Regions from separate parts of the Blautia sp. Marseille-P2398 genome, predicted to be linked through region 1. Evidence: riboswitches for the same ligand, from Rfam matches in the RefSeq annotation. Region 1 holds a riboswitch; the other holds the start of a gene.
The links. A riboswitch is a leader RNA that binds a small molecule or an ion and turns the genes downstream of it on or off. The one in region 1 is predicted to bind FMN.

Region 1 (8,017 bases):
AGATACTCTTAGAGAGTTGTGAAAAGCTCGTTTGTTTTCATGAAGATAACAGAACTTAGTGATTTTTAAAATACAAACATATACTGCCAGTGAATGAAATAAGCAGGAGCAAGGGGTATAATGAACAATGAAGGAACACTTCAGAAATATTTGGAAAAAGAAAAATATTGAAGTTCAAATTGCTATTGTCCAGGGAAGGTTCAATCACAGGACAGTAGCAGACCGATAATATTTATCACAGCCGTTCTCTGAGCAGGAGTCAGCAGATTCCACTGTGACAACATATTTTTTTCTTCTTCAGTCATGGAAACCAGAACATCTGTATCATTAAAGAATTCTGCCAGAGTAATACCAAAGGTCTGGCATATAATTTCAAGTTTGTCTATTCCTGTCTTCCCGTAAAGAGGTTATTTTTTCTAATACATCAAACAATTTCTCACATCAAAATCATTTGTAATTATTATTGATAAATAAGGGATATGCTATATAGCGTCAAAGTTTTCACACTCTGCTGAACTGTCTTAAATGTATTATTTATGCGGACTGCTATAAAAGTAAATGGGTGTATGAAGTATATACATATATGCAAATAAAAAGATTTTTAAGTATGATTTCATGAAGAAAAAAACAATTAGTTTTTCAATGGTGATTAATGATTGAGTATTTGAAGAAGAAAAAGTATAATAAAGAGTAGAAACTGCAAACATGGATATATTAATGCTGTTTTGGGTGTAGAAAAGATAACAAATAGAAGGGGAAGTGATGGAACTACAGATCATCTTGAAAATGTAATGAATTTGATGTAAATAACAGAATTGTATATGAGTGAGAAAGTGGGGTATAGATATGAAAAAGAATAAAAATTTAGTTAGAGTATCAATAGTTGCCAGTTTGCTGATTACAACCAGTTCAATATTAGGACAAAATGTTGAGGTAATGGCATCAAATCCAACGAATTACAAAGATATGACGGAGTATGCTGCATACGAAAATGTAATAGCAGATGCAGGAGCCACTTCCGGAGATTTTGGCATTTCCTTGGCTTTATATGATATTGATCAGGACGGAATAAGAGAGTTACTTATATCACATGGCACCTGTCTTGCTGATTGGGTAAATGATATTTATACATTGGAAGATGGAAAAGATGTGAGCTATATTGGAAATGTAGGCAGACAGGGATTATTTTATACAGCCCCAGATGGAAATGGAATGTATTTTTTGTATGGATATCAAGGATATCAGGAGATAACACGAATTACAAAGAGCGGAAAAGATATTGTGCAAACATTGATAGAATCAAGGGAACTTAATGCAAATGAAAACTATACAGAATTTGCTGATAAGATAGCACTACTTGCACCGGGAGATATTCCAACCCATGGAAATTCTTATGATGTAGAAGTAACAGCCCCGGATGGCGGTGTAAACATGCGCTGTGGCGCAGGAGTGGAGTATGACAAAGTTCTTCCAGACATGATTCCAAACGGAACAGTTCTGACTGTAACTCAGGAAGCAGTGGCTTCCAATGGAAATTCATGGGGCTATACAAATTATAATGGTACATACGGATGGATTGCACTGACGCAGGTCACCAGATATCAGGAACCGACGGAAGGAGCACCTATTCCACATACCAGATATGTAATTAACTGTAATGAGAGTATTACTCTTCGTACAAATCCAGATGTAAATGCTGCTGAAATTTGTCAGATTCCGTTGGGAACAGCCGTTGCTACATTCGGAGATGCCGGAAACGGATTTATTTCTGTGTATTATCAAGGTTCATCTGGATATTGTCTGGCAAGTTATCTGTCTGCTCCAGTGGACTGACAATTCTGATTTTTGCTGTGAAACGGTAAAAGAATATTTTGACAACAGAATTCTATAATAAACTGTAATCTGTATATATGTAAAAATCCTCGGAACGTAAGTTCCGGGGATTTTCCATTTAATATATACTTATTTATCTGCTCCATAATATCTGTCATCGCCGAAGCCAAGGATCAGCATGAAGATTGGCGGTAAGAAGATAAGGCCAATGGCGAATCCTGTGCCTCTGCCGAAGGCTCTTGCAAGCTTAACACTGTACATAATGCTGATTATGGCAAGTATGATTTTGATCAGTACGATGATCATGGAGATCATTAAACTGTCGTTTGTTTCAAGAGTTCCCTGTAAGCAGGAAGATACGATTCCAAGAACCAATGTCAGCCAGAAATATGCAGGCTGCCATGCGATTTTATAAGAAATATAATCGCCATATATTGGAATAATACTTTTCCATCCGGCCTCCCCTGCTTTGGTAAAGATTCTCCAGTTGGCAATAATCTGCAGAAGCCACCATGCGAATGCAATCATCAGATACATACCACCTAAGAATACCATGCTGCTGATAGCTATAAGTCCCATTTGTGTTCCCCCATTTCCTTCTGTGAGATATGATACATGTATCGTTGGTGTAGAAGCATAGTTGAGAACTATGTTTGTTCTCCTGAAGTATTTATGCTAAATCCATTAAAGCATATTCTCAGTAGTTCGTCAATTATCAAAGAAGATTGTACATAAGCGAGGTGAAAACTATGGCAGCAATACTTATGAACTACAAAATACCGGGATATTATATATTTTTCATTTGTCTGGCAGTGATTTCCTGTTTTTCTAATCCTGGAATGGTTGTATTAGCGGGCTGTAGGGTTGATAATATTGATCAGGCAGAGTAAAATTTTATCAATGAAGTGAGTATCCTGCTTTAATATTACAAATATTCGTCTGACTTATGAAAAGTGCCTGATGAGATGAAAATCTTCTCAGGGATGGGTTGTGAGAACAGAGAAAAAAGAATGGTTTCGGAAAAAATAATGACAAGTTAAACAAAAGCCGTAAAGTGGGAATTTCCAGCTTTGCGGCTTTTGTGGTATCATGAATTGAAAGACATCTCAACAACTTTTCCATTGGTTACCTTAATGCGCAGACCTAATCCATTCATGCTTCTCATGGTAGACATGAAAGCGGATTTTGAGCAATAATCGTTGGGAGCTTCACCTCCGGAAAAATAGTATTTGGTCTTGGAAGTAAGTTTAAATGTATGTTTTCCGTATTTTATATATGCTTTTTTGTTTTGGCTGTTTAATATTCCGTTTTTGGAAGTATTAAATGACGCATACATTGTCAGAGTGTTCCCCTTACATATAGCCTTTCTTGTGCCTGACATATAGTATTTTGTGCCATTGGTTGTTATTGTTCCGCCTTTTTTTCCATTTATGCAGGTATCATAGTAGGTTGTACCTGACTTTCCGGTAGCTGCCTGCACATTTGAGAATCCCATGCAGCCGGTAACGAGGCAGATGGCAAGTATCAGTGTTAACATTTTCTGGAACTTCTTTGTCCATGTTTTCATATTGAAAACCTCCTTTCGTTTTCTGGATTTATTATAATAGCCTGGAAAAGCAAAGTCAATAGAGGAGCGTAATGGAATAGTTGTATTGACAATAGATATCTGTATGTAGTATAATCAGACGCAGATAAAAGAAAATTCTTCGGGGTTGTGGTGATCAGCATCAGCTGAGATTCCCTACCGGCGGTTATAGTCCGCGACCCGCTTCGGCGGCTGATCTGGTGAAATTCCAGAACCGACAGTATAGTCTGGATGAGAGAAGAACACGCGATATTTACCATACGTGCTCATTACCCCGGATATGATCCGGGGTTTTTTATATGTTGAAGAAAATCTTCATTATATAGAAAGCTTGTGGAATTTTCTTTTAACAGGATATGAGACATATCCATAAAGAATAATTTCAAAGGAGAGAAACAGTATGAGTGAACAGGTATTAAGAAATGGAAATGCGATGGCAAGGAGTAAGACGAGAACCATTACACAGATAGCCATGCTTGGCGCTATCGCAGGAATTTTAATGAATCTGGAGTTTCCGCTTCCTTTCCTGGCACCGACTTTTTATCAGCTGGATTTTTCAGAAATCCCGGTACTGGTTGGTTCATTCGCAATGGGACCGATTGCAGGTGTACTGATCGAGCTGGTGAAGATTCTTGTGCATCTGGTAACAAAGGGCTCTATGACAGCAGGTGTAGGCGATGTGGCAAACTTCATCTTTGGATGTACATTTGCAGTTCCGGCAGGTCTGATCTACCGTTACAAATCTGTTAAGAGCAGAAAACATGCAGTGATCGGAATGGCAGTTGGAACCGTACTTACAGCAGTAGTTGCATGCTTCATCAATGCATTCGTGTTACTTCCGGCATACGGAAAGGCTTTTGGAATGCCGGTAGAAGCATTTATTGAAATGGGAAGTGCAGTACACAGTTCTGTAAATAATCTTCTTACATTTGCAGCAATGATCATTTTCCCATTCAACATATTCAAATATGCTCTGACATCCCTGATCGTATTCCTGATTTATAAGAGAATCCGCGTGGTGCTCAAGGGAGATTGATTTTATATCTGATAAAGAATAAATAAATTGGCAGTACAATAAATAAAAAAGAAGAACAGCCGTATGATGAAAAATCTGCGGCTGTTCTTCTTTTTATGTGCAAAAATAATTACGGAAATTTTCAGACAGACTTAAAAAAGACACGATAATATGGTAAGATAAAACAGACGATATAAACATCGGAATGTGAGGTTTATAAAATGAATGATACAGGAATCAGACCGGAAGTTATAGAAGAAATCCGAAACCTTGCGCAAAAATATGATATTGAAAAAGTAATTCTTTTTGGTTCGAGAGCAAGAGGGGATTTCAGAAGAACAAGTGATATAGATATTGCAGTCACAGGAGGAGATTTTGCAAGGTTTGCGTTAGATGTGGATGAAGAGACAAGTACTCTTCTGGAGTATGATATTGTAAATCTTGATCGTGACATGCAGGATGAATTAAGAGAATCTATAGAGAAGGAAGGGAGGATTTTGTATGAGAAAATATGAGAATTTCTGCAATGCACTGTCTAACATGAAAGATATTTATAATTATGAAGAACCATATGATAATGTAGTGATTACCGGACTCGTAGGATTGTATGAAATTTGTTTTGAGCAGTCATGGAAAATGATGAAAGAAATACTGGAGATTCATGGATATGCAGAGGGAGCAACAGGTTCACCGAAAATCATTCTGAAGACTGCCTATAAAGCAGGAATGATAAGAGATGAGGAGCAGTGGCTTCGTGCATTGCAGGCAAGAAATAATGTTACACATTCTTACAATCAGAAAATTGCGTTAGGAATTATAGCTGATGCAAAAGAAGAGTTTTATCAGATGTTTTGCGAACTAAAAACAGAGATAGAAGAAAATTGGCTGTAATAATCAGCGAAGGTATAGAAAGCGAAAGGAAGTATCCATTATGGGACAGATACACAATATTGAAAAACTGACAGATTGTAAATTTTTAAATTTGTATCATTTAAATGCAACAAGTGTTCACAACACTCCTGTGTCATATTTCGTGGCATCACGTGCGAAGAGTATTAACGAATTAAAGATAAAAACAGGTAAAAACGCTCCGGATGGCGTGATCATTTACAGTCTTTATGGGGAAAAGAGAGACAGAGTTGTATTAGTACGTCAGTACAGATACGCAATTGGCGAATATATCTACGAATTCCCGGCAGGTCTGGTAGAATCGAACGAAGAATTCCATGAGGGTGCAGTAAGAGAAATGTACGAGGAAACAGGACTGAAATTCACACCGCTGAAAGTAGATCCTGCATTTGAGAAACCTTATTTCACAACGGTTGGCATGACAGATGAATCCTGCGCAACTGTTTATGGATATGCGGAAGGTGAAATCAGTAAAGATGCACAGGAAGACACAGAGGAAATTGAAGTTGTACTTGCTGACAGAGAAGAAGTAAAGAGGATTCTGCGTGAAGAAAATGTAGCAATCATGTGTGCATATCAGCTTATGCATTTCCTTCAGGATGAAGAACCTTTTGCATTTTTGAAGGAAGAACTTTAACCAAATCAAGCAAGTAGCGAAGCGGATGATTTTATCTGCTTGACTAAGGAGAATTAAAGGAGAATTAAGATAATGGCAAAATGGCAGAGAAGCTTCTTCCAGCCTGTGCTTCCGCTGGGAGAAGATGGACGGAGAGTTACAGGAAGTAAAGAACACATTGCACTTTCCAGAATGGCAGCAGGAGAGGGAATGGTCCTTCTGAAAAATGAGAAAAATGCACTTCCGATTCGGAGAGGGACGAAAGTCGCACTCTTTGGTAAGGGTACTGTAGACTACGTAAAAGGCGGCGGAGGAAGTGGCGATGTAACTGTAGAATATATCCGTAATCTTTATGAGGGCATGAAGATTAAAGAGGATGAGGGAAAAGTAGAAGTTTTCGATAAACTTGCGAAATATTATGAAAAAGATATTCAGAAACAATACGCAGATGGTGCAGTACCAGGTATGACAGTTGAGCCGGAGCTTCCGGATGAACTTCTGAATGAAGCGCGAGAATATACAGATACTGCAGTAATTACCATTTGCCGTTTTTCAGGCGAAGGATGGGACAGAAAATGTGAAGCAGCACAGGATGGATACGTTCTTGACGGAGAGGAAAAAAGAAACTCCGAGTTGTCAGCGAAGATTTTTGAAAACGGTGATTTCTGCCTGACGAATGCAGAGAATGCCATGGTAGAGAAAGTAAAGAAAGCATTCCCACATGTAATCGTAGTGATGAATGTTGGCGGTATCGTGGACACGAAATGGTTCAGAGACTGTGATGAGATCCAGTCAGTACTGATGGCATGGCAGGGCGGTATGGAAGGTGGTCTTGCAACAGCAGATATACTTTGTGGTGATGTTAATCCATCCGGTAAATTATCCGATACTTATGCAAAAGATCTGGAAGATTATCCATCCACAGTAAACTTCCATGAGTCTGCATTCTATGTAGATTATACAGAAGATATTTATGTAGGATACCGTTACTTTGAGACAATTCCGGGTGCAGCGGAGAGAGTAAATTATCCGTTTGGATTTGGACTTTCCTACACAGATTTCGACTGGAAGATGACTGGTGCTTCCGAAGAAAACGGTGTGATCACGGTTCTTACTGAAGTAACCAATACAGGAAAAACAGCAGGAAAAGAAGTTGTCCAGCTTTATTACGGAGCACCACAGGGTAAACTCGGAAAGCCTGCGAAAGTGCTGGGAGCATTCAAAAAGACCAGCATTCTTCAGCCGGGTGAACGACAGATTCTTACCCTGAAACTTCCTGTAAATCAGATGGCGTCTTACGATGATCTGGGCAAAGTATGCAAGTCTGCATATGTTCTGGAAGCAGGAGAATATGCAATCTATATTGGTACAAACGTAAGAGATGCAGCGAAGATTGACTTTACATATGTAGTAAAAGAAGATACAGTAACTGAGCAGTTAAGCCGGAAGGCAGCACCATATCATCTTCAGAAACGTATGCTTGCGGACGGTTCTTATGAGGAACTTCCACAGCGTGAATATGTGGAAGAAGAAGGACTTCCGAGACAGGATAAATATGCCATCGGTCTTCCATGCCCTGATACAAGAGGACAAAAAGGAATAGACTTTCTTGATTTTCTTGATTCCAAGGGAGTTCGCTTCTCTGATGTAGCAGATGGTAAAATGACATTGGATGAGTTTATGGATGTCCTGACATTGGATGACTGTATCAATCTCCTTGGCGGACAGCCAAACACAGGATGTGCCAATACATTTGGAATGGGAAATCTTCCGGAATACGGAGTCCCGAATGTGATGACTGCAGACGGACCAGCCGGACTTCGTATTCTTCCGAAATGCGGAGTGAACACAACTGCCTGGCCATGTGCCACACTTCTTGCCAGCACCTGGGATGAAGAACTGGTAGAGAAAGTTGGTAAAGCAGGAGCGGAAGAAGTAAAAGAAAATAATATCAGTATCTGGCTTACTCCTGCCTGCAACATTCACAGAAGCCCGCTCTGTGGCCGTAACTTTGAGTATTATTCTGAAGATCCGTACCTTGCAGGAAAGACAGGTGCAG
Region 2 (8,017 bases), on a different contig from region 1:
CCAGTGATACTGATGCAATCCCTTTGGAAACCTCATTGCATACATAATCATAATGACTGGTATTTCCACGAATCACAGCACCTACGCAGATAACCGCATCATACTTTCCACTTTTTGCCATTTTAGACGCGATCAGTGGGATTTCAAAAGCACCTGGTACCCACGCTACCTGGATGTCCTCTTCTTTTACATTGTGACGTGTCAGCCCATCCATGGCACCACTTACCAGCTTGGAAGTTATAAATTCATTGAAGCGGGCTGCTACAATTCCTACTTTCATTCCATCTGATACTAATTTTCCTTCTAATGTTTTCATTTTTTCTGGTCCTTTCATCTGTAAATTTATATTTTTTAACCTGTACAGGTTTTTATATACGGTAAATTTTATTTTCGGGAACGTTATCGTTATATATGAAAATCCCCGCTGTATTTAATACTTCAGAATATGTCCCATTCGTAATTGTTTTGTCTTAAGATAACGCAGATCATACGCTGTGGCATTCATCTGTATCGGAACTCTCTGTTTGATCCTGATGCCAAATTCTTCCAACTGATAAACTTTATCCGGGTTATTTGTCAGCAGCCTCAGCTCTTTTACCCCAAGATTTCTCAGAATCTGCGCACCAATGTAGTATTCTCTTTCGTCTCCGGCAAATCCAAGTGCCAGATTCGCTTCGAGTGTATCCATTCCCTGTTCCTGAAGTTCATAGGCACGAAGTTTATTGATCAGTCCGATTCCTCTTCCTTCCTGTCTCATATAAAGGAGTATCCCTCTGCCTTCTTCCTCAATCTGGGCCATCGCCGCTGCAAACTGCTGTCCGCAGTCACAACGCTGTGATCCAAAAACGTCTCCTGTCAGGCACTCTGAATGCACACGGCACAGAACGTTTTCTCCATCTCCGATTTCACCTTTTACCAGTGCTACATGATGTTCCCCATTCAGGCGGTTTACAAATCCATACGCCATAAACTCTCCGTATCTGGTCGGCATTTTTGTGGTCGTCACGCGATCCACCAGAATATCATGGCATTTACGGTAATTCTGAATATCTTTAATTGTTATGAATTTAAGATTCCACTTTCCGGCAAGTTCCCGTAACTCAGAAGTCCGCATCATAGTGCCGTCTTCTCTCATAATTTCACAGCACAGCCCGCACTGTTTTAACCCTGCAAGTCTGCACAGGTCTACAGTTGCCTCTGTATGTCCGTTTCTTTCCAGAACACCGTTCTTCTTCGCCAGAAGTGGAAACATATGTCCGGGGCGTCTGAAATCTTCGGGTTTTGCATTCTCATCCACACATTTCATGGCAGTAACAGAACGTTCTGCCGCAGAGATTCCTGTAGTGGTGCTGATATGGTCTACGGAAACAGTAAAAGCAGTTTCGTGATTATCTGAATTTTCTGCTACCATCTGCGGGAACTGCAGTTTTCTTACATATTCCTCAGACATTGGCATACAGATAAGTCCTTTTCCGTGAGTTGCCATAAAGTTAATATTTTCTGTTGTGGCAAACTCTGCTGCACAGATAAAATCTCCTTCATTCTCTCTGTCCGGATCATCCGTTACCAGAATAATTTTTCCATTCCGAAGTTCTTCCAGAGCTTCTTCTACTGAATCAAATCCGTTCATTTTTTCTCTCCTTATGCAATGTATTTTCTGATACAATATATTTTTCTGTTGTTAAGAGGGCAAAATCATTCGTATTGGCTGCTTATCTGGTTCGTGTCAGGCAGATAAAACATCCACTGTACAGTTCTGCATCAATCGAATAACCGCTTTGTGGTTAATTCTGTCAAAAGCCATACTTATTCAGAAAATCCCGTGTAATATTACTTTTTATCGGCTGTTCTTTCACAGGCGTTATTAATTTTTCCACGTATTTTCCAATTATGTCTGTCTCCAGATTAACGATATCTCCTTCTTTGCGTTCTCCGAGGACTGTAATCTTTACTGTATGAGGAATTGCAGAAATGGAAAAGTCTGTTTCTGAGACTTTTGCCACTGTAAGACTGATTCCATCAACTGTTACAGAACCTTTTGTCACAATATATTTCATAATTTGTGGTGAAGCCTGAATGGTGTACCAGACAGCATTATCATCTCTGCGAATTTCCGTGATTTTTCCTGTTCCATCCACATGCCCGGCAACAATGTGTCCTCCAAATCTTCCATTTGCAGGCATTGCCCTTTCCAGATTTACATGCTGTCCCAAAGAAAGCTGAATCAGCGCAGAACGATTCAATGTCTCATGCATCACATCTGCTGTAAAACCATCTTCCAGACATGCAGTTACAGTGAGGCAGATTCCATTTACAGCTACACTGTCCCCTGTTTTCAGATCATCCAGAATTTTCTCTGCCCGTATCGTAAATACTGCTGAATTTGCTCCTTTTTTTATTTTTTTCACAGTTCCCAGTTCTTCAACAATTCCCGTGAACATTACTCTTCACCTCACTCTCTATAAGAAAATCATCTCCTATTCTGATTATTTCGCTGTTTTTTAATAATATTGCGCTGGCAGGATCAGGAAATCCTTTTCCTTCTATCGGTGTCTTTGCACTTTCTCCCCCAAAAAGTTTGGGTGCTATATAGGTCTGGACTTTCTGAACAATACCGCTTTCGAGTGCTGACCAGTTTAAAGTGCCTCCTCCTTCCAGTAAGATACTGTCTATCTTTGCAGCTCCCAGAAGTTCCATTAGTCTGTTTAAATCTATGTGTCCGTTTTTTTCCGGGACATCCAGAACTTTACATCCCATATCTTCATAATTCTTTATCTTCTGCTGGTCTTTACTGCTGGTTGCAAAGATTGTTGGAATTGTTGATGCCGTTTTCACAATTCTGGAATTCAGTGGTGTCCGCAAGTGGGAGTCACAGATAATACGCACAGGATTTCTGCCGTTTTCCAGTCTGCATGTAAGCATCGGATCATCTGCCAGCACAGTTCCCACTCCAGCCATAATCCCTGTATATTTCAATCTCTGTTTCTGCACATGCATTCTGGCAGCTTCGCCTGTCACCCATCTGGATGCGCCTGTATAAGTGGCAATTTTTCCATCCATGGTCATCGCATATTTCATGACTACATATGGTTTTTGATTCTGTATGTAATAGAAAAATGCTTCATTGAGTTTATCGCACTCTTCTTTTAAAACGTTTTCCGTTACTTCGATCCCATGCTCTTTCAGAATCCGGATTCCTTTTCCTGAAACCAGGGGATTAGGGTCCGAGGAACCAATAATCACACGTCTGATCCCCGATTCCAGGATTGCATTGACACACGGAGGCTGTTTCCCGTAATGGCAGCAAGGTTCCAGAGTAACATATATGGAGGCACCTTCTGGCTGTTCTGTACATGATGCCAGAGCTTCCCTTTCTGCATGAAGTTCACCGTATTTTCTGTGATATCCCTGGCCAATGACTTTTCCGCTTTTGACGATCACGGCACCTACCATTGGGTTAGGTGCTGTAAATCCCATTCCTTTTTGCGCCAGTTCTAACGCCATTTTCATATATTGCCTGTCTTTTTCCATATCCGTTATATCTTTCAATCCCTCATCTCCTGTTCTTCTGATGGTACTGATGATACCAAAAAAGCCCCGGTGTCTTTCAACATCCAGGGCCTGTAAATTAATATCTGCTTGAATTATCTTCGTGTGAATCTGACTTTTTGCTTCATCATTAAAACTGCTTTGATGATATTAAAAAGCTCTGGAATAAATTTATTATTCCAGAGCAGTCGCTTTCACAGATCAGTTAATTCTTCTGTATCTCTACTGTTATCTTCTTTCATCCAGACTGTACTGTCGGCTTCGGAATTACACCGAATCATGCCTTACGGCTCGTGGGCTTTACCACCGGTAGGGAATTGCACCCTGCCCTGAAGATCTTATTTTATTTTTATCAGCAATTTCTAAATTTTATCCTGTTGATGTCTGAAAGTATACTCTTAATTTTTATTTATGTCAAGATTTTTTCAGACATATAATTTCAGTTTTTCAGGAAAGTAATTCTCTTACCATCTCTGCATTGAATGTCACACCTGTCAGGTGATCTACTTCAATCTGATACAGGGCATTGGCTGCGATATGCTCTGCTGCCTGTTCCAGATCACGAATACCGCTTGTATTTTTATGCAATTCAACGATGGCATCCAGACCGTCTTCTGTTACTACACATTCTTCTGCTTTCAGGCTCATGCGTTTCAGAACTTTCGGAAGAACGTATTTGGAGAAGATGATCTTCTTCTCTTCTGATGTATAATCCGGGATATCGATCACTGCAAAACGGGACATAAGAGGTGCGCTAATCTGGGACTTATCGTTTGCCGTAGCAATAGGATAAACGCCCACTGTGGGCACCATACATTCCATATAGTTATCTGTAAATCCAAGGTTGTCAAGCAGAGTAAGAAGTACGTCTGCAGGGTTTCCGTTGCCCTTACCTGACGCTGCTTTATCAAGCTCGTTGATAATAAATACAAGATTGGATTCTCCTGCTGCCGAGAAAGCTTCCATGATGATTCCGGGCTTTGCGTTTGCATAGATTCTGGAACTTCCTGTAAGCTGTTCCGGATCATTGATGGAACTCATGTCCAGAGTTGTCCAAGGCAGTTTCAGAATACGGGCAACTGCATAGGCAATCTGAGATTTGCCTGTACCTGCAGGACCTACAAGGAGAAGTCCGTATGCAGGAAGTGTATGGGTACGGTTGATCTGTATGATTGTTTCAATGATACGCTGCTTTACAGATTCCATTCCGTAGAGTTCCTCATCAAGGATCCTGCGGGCTTCCTGAGGATCGATTGCTTCAAAGTAATTGCTCTTCCACTGTACATTCATCATGATGGAAAGTGCTCTCTGAGCATGACGTCTCTCCTCCGGAGATACTTCGTGTGAACGGGCAACTGCAAGGTTTCTTCTCGCCCAGAGACGGATATTGTCCGGCAGTGTTCTGCCTGCGCAGGTCATAAAATCAGTGATGCTCTGAATGCTTGTCAGCTTCATCTCGTCCCCTGCTTCTTCCTCATCTTCATCCTCAACAAGCTCTGCAGGTGCACTGCTTGCAAGAAGTCTCTCGATCATAAACTGAAGAAATCCGTCTTCTGCGGAAAGCTTCGTACCGCCGCCAAAAGCAGTTTCACGGATCTTATAAACTGCATAACCATTCTCTTTATTCTCTCCTGAAAGACGCACATTGATATGATTCTCCCCAAGCCATTTCAGAAGACTTACAAATCTTGAATCAATACTGATGATATCTGCACTGAAAACGCCGTCATCTTCTTTAAATTCAAAGGATGTACGTTTGATTGGATTAGTAAAAATACCGCAGGAATGATGTTTCCACTGACAGCTGCTGTTATCCAGGATCATGATCGGTTTCTCAGGGGAAGTCTCCTTTTCATTAGACTGGAAAGTAGTGTAGGTACATTCAGACTGTACACCTGGTTTCTTGTCTGAAGCACCGCTGAAATCAAATACTGGCATAGTAAATACTCCTTTTATTTTATCCTTAATCAGTGTGTAATTTTTAATGTACAACTCTTTATTATTCTAGCAGAATCTTTTCTTTTTATCAATTCTGTAAATGTATTTATTGCATAATTATTCAAAAAATTATATCCTCATTTATTCCGCCAAAATCATTGACGGTAACATCCGCAGGCTTTATAATAGGGATAACTGAGAATTTCCAGATATTCTCTGGAAAATCGGAATTTACTTTTAGGAGAGCAAAATGAGCAAAATTATTTTAACCGGTGACCGCCCAACAGGCCGCCTTCATGTTGGACATTATGTTGGTTCATTATCCGAGCGTGTTCGTTTACAGAACTCCGGCTTATATGATGAAATTTATATTATGATCGCAGATGCACAGGCATTAACAGATAACGCTGAACACCCTGAGAAAGTTCGCCAGAACATCCTTCAGGTTGCCCTGGATTATCTTGCATGCGGCATTGATTCTGAGAAATCCACTATCTTTATCCAGTCCATGGTTCCGGAGCTTACAGAGCTTACTTTTTATTATATGAACCTTGTTACTGTAGCACGTGTACAGCGTAACCCTACAGTTAAATCCGAGATCCAGATGCGTAATTTCGAGGCAAGCATCCCTGTCGGTTTCTTCTGCTATCCGATCAGCCAGGCTGCAGACATCACTGCATTCCGCGCTACTACTGTTCCGGTTGGCGAAGATCAGCTTCCAATGCTCGAGCAGTGCAAGGAAATCGTCCACAAATTTAATACTGTTTATGGTGAAACTCTGACAGAGCCTGAGATTATTCTGCCATCCAATAAAGCATGCTTACGTCTGCCAGGTATTGACGGAAAAGCAAAAATGAGCAAATCTCTCGGAAACTGCATCTACCTTTCAGATGAAGAAGCTGATGTTAAGAAGAAGGTTATGTCCATGTTCACAGACCCGAATCATCTTCGTGTGGAAGATCCGGGACGTGTGGAAGGAAATCCTGTATTTATTTATCTGGATGCATTCTGTAAACCGGAATATTTCGCAGAGTTCCTGCCTGAATATCAGAATCTGGATGAACTGAAAGCTCATTATACACGCGGCGGTCTGGGTGATGTCAAGGTTAAGAAATTCCTGAATAAAGTACTCCAGGCAGAGCTTTCTCCGATCCGTGAGAGACGTAAATACTGGGAACAGCATCTTGATGATGTATATGATATCCTCAAAGAGGGAAGCAAGGTTGCTGAAGCAAAAGCCGCACAGACACTTCACGATGTACGTTCTGCTATGCAGATCAACTACTTTGATGATAACAGCTTAATCAAATAATTATATGCCGGTGGCTACAGCGACCGACAACAATGCGTAAATAAGAAATTCAAACGCAAGATTGTTCAAAATCAACTTATTGACATATCAAAACAGGTTCAGGCAAAAGCATTCTGCTCACGTCTGAACCTGTTCTGTTATTTCTTAACTGACTTTCTTTTCAATCTATTTTACAGATAAAATCTATTCGATATCTTTCATATCCGATATCTTTCATATCTGATACCATTTGATCTCATTTGCCTCCATATGTAACCGGAAACTGCTTCCATCACCTCTGTAAACTACTGTATCCTGTGGTTCGTAAGTGTTGTTGACTACGCAGTATTTTCCATTTTTTACGTAAGCATGTACTTCTACATTGTAGTTGGTTGAATACCAGCAGTGAAGTTCTTCCTCTGCGGATGCTGACCAAAGGACTGCACGATAAAGCACGCGGCTGTTCTTGAAGCTGTATGGAAGTCCGCTGATATAAACGCCTCTTCCTTTACCGAAAGTCTTTACAGCCATCTGCACTTCCTGGTCTTTCTGGATTAAGATTTCTGTTTCCGGTAAGGCATAAATGTTCTTCTTACCTTCACCGAAATCAACCTCGCCTTCTGCATCTTTAAGGATGAAATGATCTCTGTGTTCTTCCCAGTTATATTTATCTGTATTCAGGTTAAATCCATGTTCTTCTTCTACTCCAAGTACATCATCTAACTGAATGAATCTGCCCTGCCACTGATGTGCTGCCGGTTCTCCTACACCGATAAATCCACCGCCATTATATACAAATTCTCTGACTGCTGTGATGATTGTTTCGTCGATCCAGTTCTCGCCGCCTGACTGTGCAGTGTCCGCATCTCCCACATTGATCACTACGTCAAATTTCTTCAGAAGATCTTTGTCTGCTTTGATATCGTCAAAGCTGATAAATGATACATCAAACGGCGCGCCGCTTAATGCTTCGATAATTCCGAAATAAGAATAATTCTGCTTGTAATAGATGGCGTGATGTACCATATGGTTACCCCATGAGCGCATCTTTCCCCAACAATTCAGGACTGCTACCCGTTTTACGCAATAAGGAGTCGTTCCCTGAATGTTATCATATAAAGTGCGGAACTCTTCGCAGACTTCTTTGATATACTGTACAAAATCCGGGAATTCCAGGGCAAGTTTCAGATATCCGCCGTATCCGATTCTCTGGATCGGGCTTCGAAGGATTGCTCTTCT

Region 2: it holds a riboswitch for FMN, as region 1 does, so the genes downstream of both, ribD (bifunctional diaminohydroxyphosphoribosylaminopyrimidine deaminase/5-amino-6-(5-phosphoribosylamino)uracil reductase RibD) here and ACESZG_RS07470 (ECF transporter S component) in region 1, are expected to answer to the same signal.

The regions. Positions count from the first base shown of each region.
Region 1 covers NZ_CAXSTD010000005.1:78,293-86,309, forward strand. The annotation lists gene ACESZG_RS07455 (SH3 domain-containing protein) at 937-1,833, shown strand; gene ACESZG_RS07460 (DUF5684 domain-containing protein) at 1,963-2,412, opposite strand; gene ACESZG_RS07465 (hypothetical protein) at 2,921-3,400, opposite strand; FMN riboswitch at 3,532-3,665, shown strand; gene ACESZG_RS07470 (ECF transporter S component) at 3,819-4,454, shown strand; gene ACESZG_RS07475 (nucleotidyltransferase family protein) at 4,655-4,948, shown strand; gene ACESZG_RS07480 (HI0074 family nucleotidyltransferase substrate-binding subunit) at 4,935-5,324, shown strand; gene ACESZG_RS07485 (NUDIX hydrolase) at 5,365-5,979, shown strand; gene ACESZG_RS07490 (glycoside hydrolase family 3 C-terminal domain-containing protein) at 6,052-8,017, shown strand, end outside.
Region 2 covers NZ_CAXSTD010000001.1:408,911-416,927, forward strand. The annotation lists gene ribE (6,7-dimethyl-8-ribityllumazine synthase) at 1-316, opposite strand, end outside; gene ACESZG_RS01975 (bifunctional 3,4-dihydroxy-2-butanone-4-phosphate synthase/GTP cyclohydrolase II) at 431-1,630, opposite strand; gene ribE (riboflavin synthase) at 1,794-2,441, opposite strand; gene ribD (bifunctional diaminohydroxyphosphoribosylaminopyrimidine deaminase/5-amino-6-(5-phosphoribosylamino)uracil reductase RibD) at 2,422-3,531, opposite strand; FMN riboswitch at 3,776-3,890, opposite strand; gene ACESZG_RS01990 (AAA family ATPase) at 3,997-5,487, opposite strand; gene trpS (tryptophan--tRNA ligase) at 5,738-6,799, shown strand; gene gnpA (1,3-beta-galactosyl-N-acetylhexosamine phosphorylase) at 7,013-8,017, opposite strand, start outside.